DNA from 4 places in the Arthrobacter sp. J156 genome. Region 1 is predicted to be linked to each of the others. Evidence: riboswitches for the same ligand, from Rfam matches in the RefSeq annotation. Region 1 holds a riboswitch; each other region holds the start of a gene.
The links. Region 1 has a riboswitch for S-adenosylmethionine ahead of AC0QR5_RS16520 (hypothetical protein). Riboswitches for the same ligand answer to the same signal wherever they lie in the genome.
Positions count from the first base shown of each region.

Region 1 (3,197 bases):
ACGGACCGGCGATGCCCTCGTCCCCGTGGACGACGAAGTCGATCTGCAGCGTCCCGGCGTCCGGGTCGACGGAGCGGACGGTGTAGGTGCGGCGCACGGGCATCTGCTCGGGCTCCAGCCGGGAGCGGAGCTCGTCGAGGTCGTACGGGGGCTCGAGGCCGAGCGCGGGATCGGCGAAGAGCAGCTTGACGTACTTGTCCGTGGCGTCCTTGTCCTGGTAGCCGGCGAAGCCCTCGCCGCCGAGGGTCAAGCGCACCATGTGCTCGGAGAGCCGCTCGGTGGCGAGGACCTCGAGGACGGTCTGGGGGCGCTGCGGACGCGGGGCGGGGGAAACGCTCATGCTGAGGACACACTCCTTCGGGCCGGCCGCGGGCCGGCGGTTGCCTTTTGTCCACCCAATCCCACGAATCCCGTCAATGCAAACGCCCCCGCCCCGGACGGCGTCCCGGACGGACTCCGGGCGGCTTGCATCTTGAGAATGATTCTCAATAGACTGGCCGCGTGGGCCTCCATCTCCTCTCCTTCCTCGACTTCCACTGCCGCGACCAGGCGCTCACCCGCCTCCGCGCCGACCACCCCGACGCGGTCGTCGTGGTGCACGACCCGCTCGAAGGCGTACGGGTACTGTGCCGCACGGACATCCCCGGGCGCTCGCCCTGGCCGTGGACCCCGCATCCGTCGAAGACCAGCTCTGGGACCGCCACACGCTCTGGGAATCCGGGCTCAGCAGCCCGCCCGCCGACGACCGCACGGCCGGCGAGTTCCTGATCGAGGCGTTCGCGCAGTGCCGCGAGGTGCTCCTCGTCGAGGGCCTCTTCGCCCACCTCCTCGGCGGCGGCTCCGCGGGCTGCCAGTCCGGTGGAGCGGGGTTCGTCCGCGGCATGCAGCTCATCGCCGAAGGCGTCGCCTGGCTGCGCGGCGACGTCTGGCTCGCCGACTCCCCGACCGCGCGGCTCGGCGTGACCGGGATCGGACCCCGCGTCTGGATGGAGCACCTCGGCACGTGGGGCCGGCGGGCGGCCGGGACCCGGCTCCTGATGACCGGCCCGGACATGGCCGGTGCCGCCGAGCAGGCCGCCGCGGCCGCACGTTCGTCATCAACAAGGCCAATCCGCGGCTCAAGGCGCGCCAGGGCTGACCGTCCCGGTCCGGTGCGGTCCGGTGCGTTGCTTGCCGAAGCGTCGCACCGGGCCGCTAGGATGGAGGCAGCTTCACGAGATGCGGCCACACGCAGGGCTCCGACCCGGCCGCGCACCAACCCCATGCTTCACGGGTGGTTCGGATGACGAAGCGGTCCGGTGCAATACCGCTCCGGGCAAGAGCAACGGAAGGCACACCTCCATGAACGCACCCGACGGCAGCTGTCGCAGCTACCGCGACGGACACGACATCTACCCGCTCCGCCTGGCCCGCGCCCGGAAGGACCCCACCGCGTGGCAACCGGCCCACGTCACGGCGTTCCTTCCCGGTTTCCGGGTGGCCGTGATGACGGCCGATCTGAAGGTCGCACGCTACACGGCCCATGACGTGGCCGAGATCGTCCGGCTCCTGAACCTGGCCGGCCAACGGCTCGACCACCGCGTGCGCTGGGCTTCCGAGCCGCTCGAGACGCTGTGGTGGCATTGCGCCTGGAACGAGGCGGCCCGGATCCTCGGCGTCCCGGAGGACCCCGGCGTCGGGGCCGGCCGCCGCTACTTCAGCCTCTCCAGCGACGAGCTGGCCCCGTGCGATCTGGAGCACGATCCGGAACTCGGCCTGCGGTTCGTCGAGGTCACGGCGGGCCTGCTGCACAGCGGGGCCTGAGCCGCCCTCAGCGGAACAGCGGCTCTCCAAGGAACCCGGCGAGCGCCTCGCGGTGCTCGGCCGGGATGCGCAGCAGTCGCTGTTCCGCAGTGGAGAAGAACGCCAGGGTCGTGATCGCGCGCACGCAGACGCCGCCGTCGACGGGATCGTGGAACTCGTAGGCGATATCGAACGAGGCGGGCTTGACCGAGCTGATCCAGACGTCGACCCGGGCCGGGACGTTGCGGTAGTCCAGCGGGGCCACGTAGCGGACCCGGTGCTCGACGACGAGCGTCTGCGTGTCGGCCGGAACGGTGGAGAACAGCTCGACGACGGGCTCGGCGCCGGGCTTGCCCGTCCCGCCCGGCACGCCGAAGGCCGCGATCCGCGCCTCCTCCATCATGCGGACCAGGTTGACGTTGTTGATGTGGCCGTAGGCGTCCATGTCGCCCCACCGCATCGGCACGCCGACGCTCAGGCGGCGCCCGCTCACTGCGTCTTCCGCGGCAGGACGGGCATCGCCGAGGTGGGCGGCCCCGCGACGCGTTCGGGTTCCAGCAGCCCCAGCCGCTCGAGGCCCTCGCAGATCCCGGCACCGTCCGGCGCGTACACCCACGGCGTCCCCGGGGTGGAGTCCATGGTGCCCATCGAGCGGCCGCCGGCCAGGACGGCCTCCGACGGCGTGAGCTGGCGGATCGCGATCGCCCGCACCTGCCCGGGGTGGCGGCGGGCGAACTCGGCGTAGATCTCCGGATCGTGCTGTCCGTCGTCGCCGACCAGGAGCCAGCTGATGTGCGGGAACTGGGCGGCCAGGCGGCGCAGCTGGTCCACCTTGTGCTGCTGCCCCGAGCGGAACCAGCGCCCCTCGGTCGGCCCCCAGTCCGTCAGCAGGAGCGCTCCGGCCGGGTAGAGGTTGCGGGAGAGGAAGCGGGTGAGGGTCGGGGCCACGTTCCAGGCGCCCGTCGAGAGGTAGAGCACCGGGGATCCCGGGCGGGTGCGCATGAGCCGCTCCATCATCACGGCCATGCCGGGCGTCGCGACGCGCGCGTGCTCGCTGAGCACAAAGGAGTTCCACGCGGCCAGCAGCGGGCGCGGGAGGGCGGTGACGACGACGGTGTCGTCGATGTCGGAGACGACCCCGAAGTCGATCGAGCGGTCGACGACGAACACGGACACGTCCGCGGGTTCCGAGGACTCGCTGCGCAGGGTCACCGCGTGCCAGCCGGGCGCCAGGTCCACCGTGATCTTGACGTCGAGGACGCCTCCGCGGTCGGCGTCGACGCGGAAGGTCCGCCCGCCGATCTCCGCGACGACCTCGGCGTGCGGGATGGGCGGGGAGATGAAGTTCCTCCAGCCGCGGACGCCGTCGGAGACGACCTTGGACTTGGGCAGGCCGTTCGTGAACGCGCCGGGCC
Region 1 covers NZ_CM149650.1:3,574,267-3,577,463, reverse strand. The annotation lists gene AC0QR5_RS16535 (siderophore-interacting protein) at 1-340, opposite strand, end outside; gene AC0QR5_RS16530 (hypothetical protein) at 502-768, shown strand; gene AC0QR5_RS16525 (50S ribosomal protein L36) at 785-1,138, shown strand; SAM riboswitch class IV at 1,210-1,328, shown strand; gene AC0QR5_RS16520 (hypothetical protein) at 1,342-1,803, shown strand; gene AC0QR5_RS16515 (acyl-CoA thioesterase) at 1,811-2,275, opposite strand; gene AC0QR5_RS16510 (App1 family protein) at 2,272-3,197, opposite strand, start outside.

Region 2 (3,197 bases), 1.4 Mb from region 1:
CGCCCATCGTGGAGCGCGGGGACCACATCCGCGTCCACGCGACCGGGGTCGGTGCGCCCTTCTCGTTCATGACCGTCACGATCGCCTCGCCCGTGCCCGCCTGCGTGAGCGCCGCGCTGAGGTCGTAGTCGCTCACGGGGAACGTCGAGACGGTCGCCTTGAGGGCCTTGGCGTCGTCCGGCGTGAAGGCGCGCAAGGCGTGCTGAACGCGGTTCGCGAGCTGGCCCAGGACGTCGGCCGGGACGTCCTTCGGCGTCTGCGTCACGAAGAACACGCCCACGCCCTTGGACCGGATCAGGCGCACCGTCGTCGTGATGGATTCGAGGAAGGCCTTGGACGCGCCGCGGAAGAGCAAGTGGGCCTCGTCGAGGAAGAAGACGAGCTTGGGCTTCTCCGGATCGCCGACCTCCGGGAGCTCGGCGAAGAGGTCCGCGAGGAGCCACATGAGGAAGGTGGAGAACACGAGCGGCTTCTGCAGGAGCGTCGGCAGCTCGAGGCAGGAGATCACGCCGCGGCCGTCGGGGGCCGTGCGCAGCAGCTCCGCCGTGTCGAACTCGGGCTCGCCGAAGAAGCGGTCCAGGCCCTGGGCCTCGAGCGTGACGAGCTCGCGCAGGATCACGCCCGCCGTGGCCTTGGAGAGCCCGCCGAGCTCGGCCAGCTCCGCCTTGCCCGCATCCGAGGTCAAGTGCTGGACGACGGCGCGGAGGTCCTTGAGGTCGTAGAGCTCCAGCTCCTTCTGGTCCGCGTAGTGGAAGACGAGCTGGAGGCTCGACTCCTGGGTCTCGTTCAGGTCCATGACGCGGGACAGGAGCAGCGGCCCGAACGCCGAGACCGTGGCGCGCACCGGCACGCCGGTGCCGTCGCCGCCGAGCGCGTAGTACTCCACCGGGAAGTCCGCGGGCGACCAGTCCATGCCCACGCCCGCCGTGCGGGCCAGGAGCTTCTCGCCGCCGGCACCGGGGGTGGACAGGCCCGTGAGGTCCCCTTTCACATCCGCGAGGAACACGGGGACCCCGTTCTCGCTGAGCTGCTCGGCCATGACCTGCAGGGTGATGGTCTTGCCCGTGCCGGTCGCCCCGGCCACGAGGCCGTGCCGGTTCATCATCCCGAGCGGCAGGCGGACCTGCGCCTCGGGGTGGACCGCGCCGTCCACGACCGCGGCGCCGAGGCCCATGGAGGGGCCCTCGAAGACGTATCCGTTCCTGATGAGTTCGACGTGCTCCGCCGGAGTTCGCTTAGCCATGCCCCACAGACTACTTCCCCCACGCTCCCCGTCACACGCGCGTCATGTGACCCGGATCCGCCGGGGATGACGCGCCGACGGCCCGGCCCGCGCGGGCCGGGTCGTCACATCCGGACACATGCGGGACTGTGAAGCGCCCGCCGCGGCCGTGCTTGCCGCCCGGGGCACCGTGTGCCTTAGATGAATGCACCAACCCATCAAGAGCGGCCGAGAGATCTGGATCGACGACGCCGCAGCAACCACCCGGAGTCCCGGAACGGTGCTACCGCCAGAAGCGATGGAGACGCATCCACGTCCCGGCCGTCCCCGGGAGCCGCGGTGCACTCCCTTGCATACCGCGAGGAGGAACCATGTCCGAACCCCTGACGGCCAGTCCGCCGTCGTTGTCCTACGAGCTCTACCCGCCGCGGGACGCCGCGAGCCGCGAGACGGTCCTGGAGGCCGTCGAGGCGCTGCGCGCCACGGCCCCCGACTACGTCTCGGTGACGTACAACGGCACCGCCGAGCGCCGCGCCGCCTCGGTCGAGCTCATCACCCACCTGATCGAGAACACACGGCTGCGGCCCCTGGCCCACTTGACGTGCGTCGGGGAGACCCGGGCCTCGCTCGACGCCCTCGTCAGCCGGCTCGTGGGGCTCGGCGTCCGCGGCGTCCTGGCCCTGCGCGGGGACCTGCCCGCCGATCCGGGCGGGGACCGCGGCGAGCTGCCGTTCGCCCGCTACCTCGTGGAGCTCATCCGGCAGGTCGAGGACCGCCGCTCCGCGACGCTCGCGGCCGGCCGCCTGGCCATCGGCGTCGCCGCCTACCCCACGCGCCACCCCGAGTCGCCCTCGTTCCAGCACGACGTCGAGGTGCTCCTGTCCAAGGAGCGCTCCGGGGCGAACTTCGCGATCACGCAGATCTACTTCGAGCCCGCGCAGTACGCGGGGCTCGTCGCGGCCGCCCGGGCCGCGGGCGTGACGATCCCGATCGTGCCGGGCATCATGCCGGTCAACAGCGTGCGGCGCCTCCTGCGCCTCTCCGCGCTCGCCGGCGTCGCACCCGACGCGGCCCTGCTGTCCCGCCTCGAGGGGGCCCGGAGCGACGCCGAGCGGCGTGCGATCGGCGTCCAGGCGGCCGCCGCCCTCGCCCGCGCCGCGTTCGACGACGGGGCCCCCGGACTACACCTGTACACCTTCAACGACCCCCTCGGCTCGCTTGACGTCGTCCACGAGCTCGGGCTCGCCGGCGCCGGCCGGGCCCTCGCCCCCGCACTCTGACCCAACCCCACCCAGGAGGACACCATGACCACCACCCCCCGCTTCCCCGAAGCCACCATCCTCGGCTACCCCCGCATCGGCCCCGCCCGCGAGCTCAAGAAGGCCGTCGAGGCCCATTGGGCCGGCCGCCTCGACGAGGCCGGGCTGGACGCGGCCGCCGAACGGCTGCAGGAGGACACCGTCGCGCGGCTCGTCGAGCTCGGCCTGGACGCGCAGGACTCCTCGATCCCGGCCGACTTCGCCCTCTACGACCAGGTCCTCGACACGACCGCGGCCCTCGGCGCCCTGCCGCGCCGCTTCGCCGACCTCGCCGCCTCCGACGGTTCGGTGGACACGGCCGGCTACTTCACCCTGGCCCGAGGCGACGCCGAGCGGGCACCGCTCGAGCTGACCAAGTGGTTCGACACGAACTACCACTACCTCGTCCCCGAGATCGGACCGGACACCGCGTTCGCGCCGCTCGCCCACCGCCTGAGCTCGACCATCGCGCGCCACGCGGCCGCCGGTTCCGTGCTGCGCCCGGTCCTCGTGGGCCCCGTGACCTACCTCCTGCTGTCCAAGCCGGAGGACGGCGCGCCGGAGGGCTTCGACCCCCTGGACCGGCTCGACGACGCCGTGGCCGCCTACCGCGGGATCCTCGCCGGCCTCGCCGCTGCCGGCGCCGAGTGGGTCCAGCTCGACGAGCCGGCGCTCTC
Region 2 covers NZ_CM149650.1:2,143,281-2,146,477, reverse strand. The annotation lists gene AC0QR5_RS09775 (helicase HerA-like domain-containing protein) at 1-1,243, opposite strand, end outside; SAM riboswitch class I at 1,435-1,527, shown strand; gene AC0QR5_RS09770 (methylenetetrahydrofolate reductase) at 1,594-2,502, shown strand; gene metE (5-methyltetrahydropteroyltriglutamate--homocysteine S-methyltransferase) at 2,527-3,197, shown strand, end outside.
Region 2: it holds a riboswitch for S-adenosylmethionine, as region 1 does, so the genes downstream of both, AC0QR5_RS09770 (methylenetetrahydrofolate reductase) here and AC0QR5_RS16520 (hypothetical protein) in region 1, are expected to answer to the same signal.

Region 3 (3,197 bases), 440 kb from region 1:
TCCCCCGTCAGGGCGTGCTGCAGCAGGACCGCGTTCGATGCGTCGGCGTTGAGCCTCCCCCACGTCTCGTAGGCGAGGTCCACGGCGGGCAGGAACCCCCCGGTCTCGAAGGCGAAGGCGCCCGTGCGCAGCACGCGCAGGATGCCGTCGCCGGAGGGCACGCCGGACGGGGCGGCCGCCTGGCCGCCCCGTCCGATCGTGCCGCGTGCGGTGTCGACGTCGATGCTCACTTCACCGCTTCGAGGTCGGCGGCCGGAGCGTCGGCGGCGGAGGCCGCCGCGAAGCCGCCCTCCAGGTCCGCGATGATGTCGTCCACGTGCTCGATGCCCACGGCGATCCGGACCAGGCCGGGCGTGACGCCGGCCGAGCGGCGTTCCTGCTCGGTCAGCTGCGCGTGCGTGGTCGACGCCGGGTGGATGGCCAGGGAGCGCACGTCGCCGATGTTGGCGACGTGGGAGTGCAGCTGCAGCCCGTCGATGAAGGCCTGGCCCGCGGCGGCACCGCCGGCCAGTTCGAACGCGATCACGGCTCCCGTGCCGCGCGGACCGTACTTGCGTCCGCGCTCGAACCACGGGCTCGAGGGCAGCCCCGCATAGGCGACCGACACGACGTCGGAACGCGCCTCGAGCCACTCGGCGACCTTCTGGGCGTTGGCGACGTGGCGCTCGACCCGCAGGCTCAGGGTCTCGAGGCCCTGCGCGATCAGGAAGGCGTTGAAGGGCGCCACCGAGGAACCGAGGTCGCGCAGCAACTGCACGCGGGCCTTGAGGATGTAGGCGAGGTTGGCCCCGAGGATCCCGTCCACGCCGAGGTCGCGGGCGAAGACCAGTCCGTTGTAGGACTCGTCCGGGGTGTTGAAGCCCGGGAACCGCTCCGGATCCGCGGCGTAGTCGAAGCGGCCGGCGTCCACGATCACGCCGGCGATCGCCGTGCCGTGGCCGCCGAGGTACTTGGTCGCCGAGTGGATGACGACGTCGGCGCCCCACTCGATCGGGCGGACCAGGTACGGGGTGGACAGCGTGTTGTCCACGAGCAGCGGCACGCCGGCCTCGTGGGCCGCCGCGCTCACGCCCTCGATGTCCAGCACGTCCTGGCGCGGATTGGAGACGACTTCCCCGAAGAAGGCCTTGGTGTTGGGCTTGACGGCGTCGCGCCACAGCCCCAGGTCGTCCGGGTCGGCGACGAAGGTGACTTCGACGCCGAGGCGGGCGAGCGTGTGCTTGAGCAGGTTCTGCGTCCCGCCATAGAGGCTCGGGCTGGCCACGATGTGGTCGCCGGCGCCCGCGACGTTCAGGATCGCGAACGTCGTCGCGGCCTGCCCCGAGGACAGGAGCAGCGCGCCGACGCCGCCCTCGAGGTCCGCGATGCGGTTCTCCACGGCCTCCTGCGTGGGGTTGCCGATGCGCGTGTAGATCGGTTCGAGCTCGGCCAGCGCGAAGCGGGCCGCGGCGCTCTCGGCGCTCGGGAAGACGAACGAGGTGGTCTGGTAGATCGGCAGGGCCCGGGCGCCCGTGGCCGCGTCCGGACTCTGGCCGGCGTGGATCTGGCGCGTCTCGAAGTTCCAGTGGTTGGACATGGTGGCTTCCCTTCCATCGAAGGGCCGTTCCCCCGTCCGGCGGCCGTGCCTGCCGACGGGGTCGTGACCCGCGCTTGCCGGGCATCGGGATTGATGCTCGGCCCGGTCCTCACCCGGGGCACCCCACCGCGAGTGGAGGGTTGCCGGCCAGCAAACCGGGGTTTAGCGCTGGCACTCATGACCTGGGATCCAGTCTGGCCCGGGAGCGGGCGGGGCCGCAAGCGGCGCCGCGCGAATATGACGCGGCGTGAAAGCGGACGCGCCTCCGCGGCCGCCACAAGCAAGGGGAGCCTAAGTCGAGACCCACATCACAAAGTGCCATCATGAACCCATGATGAGGTTGGACCATGTTTCATATGCGTGCGGACAGGACGGTCTGGCGGCCACGGCGGCCAGGATCGAAGAACAGCTGGGGCTTGAATCGGTCAAGGGCGGTGTCCATCCGCGGTTCGGGACGCGGAACGTGATCTTCCCGCTCGAGAACAAGCAGTACCTCGAGGTCGTCGAGGTCCTGAACCATCCGGCCTCGGACAAGGCCCCGTTCGGGCAGGCCGTGAGGGCCCGCTCGGAAATGGGCGGCGGCTGGATGGGCTGGTGCGTGGCGGTGGAGGACCTCGCCCCCTTCGAGGAGCGGCTCGGACGCGCCTCGGTCCCCGGCAATCGCAAGTTCCCCGACGGCCGCGAGCTCACGTGGCAGCAGATCGGCATCAAGGGCCTGATCGCCGACCCGCAGGTGCCCTACATGCTGCGCTGGGACGACGGCACCGAGGAGCTGCACCCCTCCAAGGCGCTGGATCCGGCCGGCCGGATCAGCCGCATCGCGATCGCCGGTTCCGTCGAACGCGTCCGCGAGTGGCTCGGCACGCCGGAGAAGAACCCGCTCGAGGGAGTGGACGTCGAGTGGCAGGCCCCGAACGGCACCCCCGGCATCCTGTCCGTGACCTTCGAGACGCCGAACGGCCCGGTCACCCTCTAGCCCACGGCCCGCAAGGCGGGCCCGCTAGGAACCGATGCCGATCGCGGGCCCCAGGAGCGCGTATCCGACGAACCCGGCCGAGTCCAGGAGCGCGTGGGCGATCACGAGCGGCATGACCCGGCCGTAGCGGTGGTAGAACCAGCCGAAGGCGAGTCCCATGAGGGCGTTGCCGATGAACGGCCCGAACCCCTGGTAGAGGTGGTAGCTGCCGCGGAACAGCGCGCTGGCGACGATGACGGCCCAGGGGCCCCAGCCGATCCGGCGCAACACGTGGAAGAGGAAGCCGACGACGACGACCTCCTCGAGGATCCCGTGGCGCACCGCGGAGAGGACGAGCACGGGGATGGTCCACCAGAACGGATCCAGGGCCGCGGGGACGATCGCCGTGGTGATGCCCAGGGCCCGGCCCGCCGCGTAGACGCCGAGCGTGCCGACGCCGATCGCCCCGAACAGGAGCAGGCCCCAGCCGGCGTCGGGCCACGGGCGGCGGCCATCGAAGCCGAACAGCCGGAAGCCGTTGCGTCCGGCCTGGTGCAGGAAGAAGAAGACGAGCGCGACGGGTACGAGCGAGAAGCCGATGTCGAGGAGCTGGTACGTCAGGTCGAAGTACTGCCGGTCGTTCAGGCTCGTGTTCATGCGCGTCGT
Region 3 covers NZ_CM149650.1:391,201-394,397, reverse strand. The annotation lists gene metX (homoserine O-acetyltransferase MetX) at 1-197, opposite strand, end outside; gene AC0QR5_RS01835 (bifunctional o-acetylhomoserine/o-acetylserine sulfhydrylase) at 227-1,576, opposite strand; SAM riboswitch class IV at 1,642-1,759, opposite strand; gene AC0QR5_RS01830 (VOC family protein) at 1,908-2,552, shown strand; gene AC0QR5_RS01825 (CPBP family intramembrane glutamic endopeptidase) at 2,577-3,197, opposite strand, start outside.
Region 3: it holds a riboswitch for S-adenosylmethionine, as region 1 does, so the genes downstream of both, AC0QR5_RS01835 (bifunctional o-acetylhomoserine/o-acetylserine sulfhydrylase) here and AC0QR5_RS16520 (hypothetical protein) in region 1, are expected to answer to the same signal.

Region 4 (3,197 bases), 540 kb from region 1:
TCCTCCTGGCCCATGTTGCGCGCGGCCGAGGGCAGGTAGCCGGTGACGACGTTCCATCCCACGCGGCCGCCCGTGAGGTGGTCCAGTGTCGCGAGCCGGCGGGAGAACGGGTACGGGTGCTCGTAGGCGGTGCCCGCGGTGACGCCGAAGCCGAGGTGCTCGGTGACGAGGGCCATCGCGGAGACCAGCAGGAACGGGTCGTTGACGGGGACCTGCGTGCCCTGCCGCAGCGCCGCCTCGTCCGAGGCCCCGTAGACGTCGTAGGTGCCCAGGACGTCCGCGATGAACACACCGTCGAAGAGGCCCTTCTCCAGGGTCTTGGCGAGGTCTGCCCAGTAGCGCAGGGTGTTGTACTCGGCCGAGCGGTCCTGCGGGTGGCGCCACAGGCCCGGGGACTGGTGGCCCACGCAGTTCATGTCGAAGGCGTTGAAGCGGACGTGTCGGCGTTGCGGAATGCTCATGGGGTCCTCCTGGACGGGTCCGTCCCGGCGGTGCCGGACGGGACGGGTTCTGCGGACGGGGGCGCCGACGGGGCGGCGCGGAGGGCCGCGGGCGGCGCTGACGGTGGCATGCGGCGTCCTACGCGTAGCGGACCGGGACGTCGCCGACGGACTCGAACCACGCCGGCGCGGTGCCGTTGACCTCGTAGTCCCCGACGATGCGGGCCTTGTAGATGGCGGGATTGTGGGTGGCGATGGTCCGGGCGTTGCGCCAGTGCCGGTCCAGGTTGCAGCCGGCGGCCGTCGAGGACGCGCCGAGCCCGTCGAAGAGCTTGGACGCCGAGGACAGGACGATCGGCTGGACCACGGTCTGGGCCCGATCCGCGACGAGCTCGCAGACCGCGAAGCGCTCCTCGGGGCGCAGCCCCGGATCGGCGAGGACGGCCTCGACCTCCTGGACGGCGGCGACGACGACGGAGTCCACGGCGAAAGCGTTCGCCGAGATCTCCCCGATCACCTGCAGGACCTGCGGCTCCCGCCGCGGCGGCACGCCCGTCCCCGTGCTGAACGCGCGCGTGCGGGCCTGCACGGCCGAGCGGGCGTCGGCGAGCGCGGCGCGGCAGATGCCGGCCTGGACGGCGAGCAGGACCAGCTGGAACACGGCGGACTCGGGGTGGGCGGCCAGGTCCTCGGGGCCGAGCAGGGTGTCGACGGGGACGTCCTCGAAGTGGGTCGAGCCGGTGCCCGTGAGCTGCTGGCCGAAGCCGTCCCAGTCGTCGAAGATCTTCACGCCCGAGTGCTGGGTCGAGACGATCCCGACGTGCCGCCCCTCCGCGGACGGATGCGAGGCGGCGACGGCGACCCAGTCGGCGAAGATCGTTCCGGTGCAGTAGTACTTCTTCCCGCTGATCCGCAGCCGCCCCTCGCCGGCCTCGGCGAAGACGGTGTTGTGCCCGCCGAGGGGGTTGCCGCCGCGCTCGGTGTAGGCGTTGCCGACGAGCTGGCCGGCCGTGAAGCGCGCGAACCAGCGCTCCCGCACGGCCTCGTCGGGATGCTTCAGGACGAGCTCGGTGAAGCCGATGTGCGCGCGCAGCAGGTGCGCGACCTGGGAGTCGGCCTCCGCGAGCTCGATCAGCAGGCGGAACGTGTCCGTCAGCGAGGCCCCGTGGCCGCCGTGCTCCCGCGGGACGCGCAAGGCGCCGAAGCGGGCCCGGTTGAGCCAGCCCACCTGCTCGAACGGCAGGATGCGCTGGGCGTCCCGCTGGGCGGCTCCCGCGGCGATCTCCGCGAACACGGGGCGGAACTGCGCCGCGAGCTCCTCGTAGGCCTCCCCCACGGGGACGCCCGGCGTGAGCTTGAGCAGGTGGCGCGGTTGCGGCGCGGATTCGTCGACGGGCAGGCCCTCGGCGACGTGGACGGTGTCGAAGGCGTCGGTGGTCCCGGGCAAAGAAGTCATGGCGATCTCCATCGGTCCTGGCGGTAGCACCTTCCTCCCGTTCCCGGGAAGGGGTTGCTGCGGCGTCACGGAGCCAGATCTCTCGGCCGCTCTGGATGGTTTGTTGCGTCCATTCTGGACACGATCGCGGCCCGGACGCGAACGCGACGGCCTCCGGACCGGCCCGCCCGGGGCGCCGAGCACGGCGAACGGATCGAACATCAGGGCGGGGAAACCGCCAAACAACGCGGATTCTTCACCGACCGACCTCCTCGGACGGACCCCGCGAAACAATTCGCAACGAAGACGCCATTCTTTGCCGCGCCGCCGTCATGTGACGTTCACTGGAAGGGCAACCATCCAGAGCGGCCGAGAGATCTGGCTCGACGACGCCGCAGCAACCACCCCGACCGGGACCGGTGCTACCGCCAGGACCGATGGAGATGATCATGACCGCTGCACCCGCCCCCACGACCGCCGGGCCCGCACGCCTTGTGGCGCCGGAGTCCCCGGGCCCGACCGGACGCCCCGGGACGCCTCGGACCGCCGCCGGGGCCGCGCTGCCCGTCGCCTTCGAGGCCCTCACCCGCTCGTTCGGCTCCGGCGACTCCGCGCGCACCGTCCTGGCCGGCATCGACTTCGAGGTCGCCGCGGGCGAGGTCCTGGCGATCCTCGGCCCCTCCGGCTGCGGCAAGTCGACCCTGCTGCGCGCCGTCGCCGGGCTCGACGCTCCCACCTCCGGGCGCGTGGCGATCGGCACGGAGCCGGTCAACGGCCTCGACGAGCGCACCGCCGTCGCCTTCCAGGAACCCCGGCTCCTGCCGTGGCAGTCGGTCCGCGCCAACGTCGAGCTCGGGCTGCCGCGCGGCACGTCGAAGGCGGAGGCCGCCCAGCGCGTCGACGAACTGCTCGAGCTCGTCGAGCTCGGACCCTACGCCGGCCACCGTCCGCGCGAGATCTCCGGGGGCATGGCGCAGCGCACCTCGCTGGCCCGCGCGCTCGCCCGCCGCCCCGGCGTCCTGCTCCTCGACGAGCCGTTCGGCGCCCTCGACGCCCTGACCCGGCTCAAGATGCAGGACCTGCTCCTGGACATCCACCGCGCCCACCCGGCCACCGTCCTGCTCGTCACCCACGACGTCGACGAGGCCCTCCAGCTGGCCGACCGGATCCTGGTGCTCGGCCCCACCGGGAGCGGCCAGGGAGCGGGAATCGCCCAGGTCCTCGAGGTCCCCGGCGAGCGCCCGCGGGACCGCGCCTCGGCCGAGCTCGCCGCGCTGCGCTCCTCCCTCCTGGAGACGCTCGGCGTCGACCCGCACCGCCGC
Region 4 covers NZ_CM149650.1:3,033,398-3,036,594, reverse strand. The annotation lists gene AC0QR5_RS14040 (LLM class flavin-dependent oxidoreductase) at 1-461, opposite strand, end outside; gene AC0QR5_RS14035 (acyl-CoA dehydrogenase family protein) at 580-1,896, opposite strand; SAM riboswitch class I at 1,902-1,998, opposite strand; SAM riboswitch class I at 2,229-2,319, shown strand; gene AC0QR5_RS14030 (ABC transporter ATP-binding protein) at 2,325-3,197, shown strand, end outside.
Region 4: it holds a riboswitch for S-adenosylmethionine, as region 1 does, so the genes downstream of both, AC0QR5_RS14035 (acyl-CoA dehydrogenase family protein) here and AC0QR5_RS16520 (hypothetical protein) in region 1, are expected to answer to the same signal.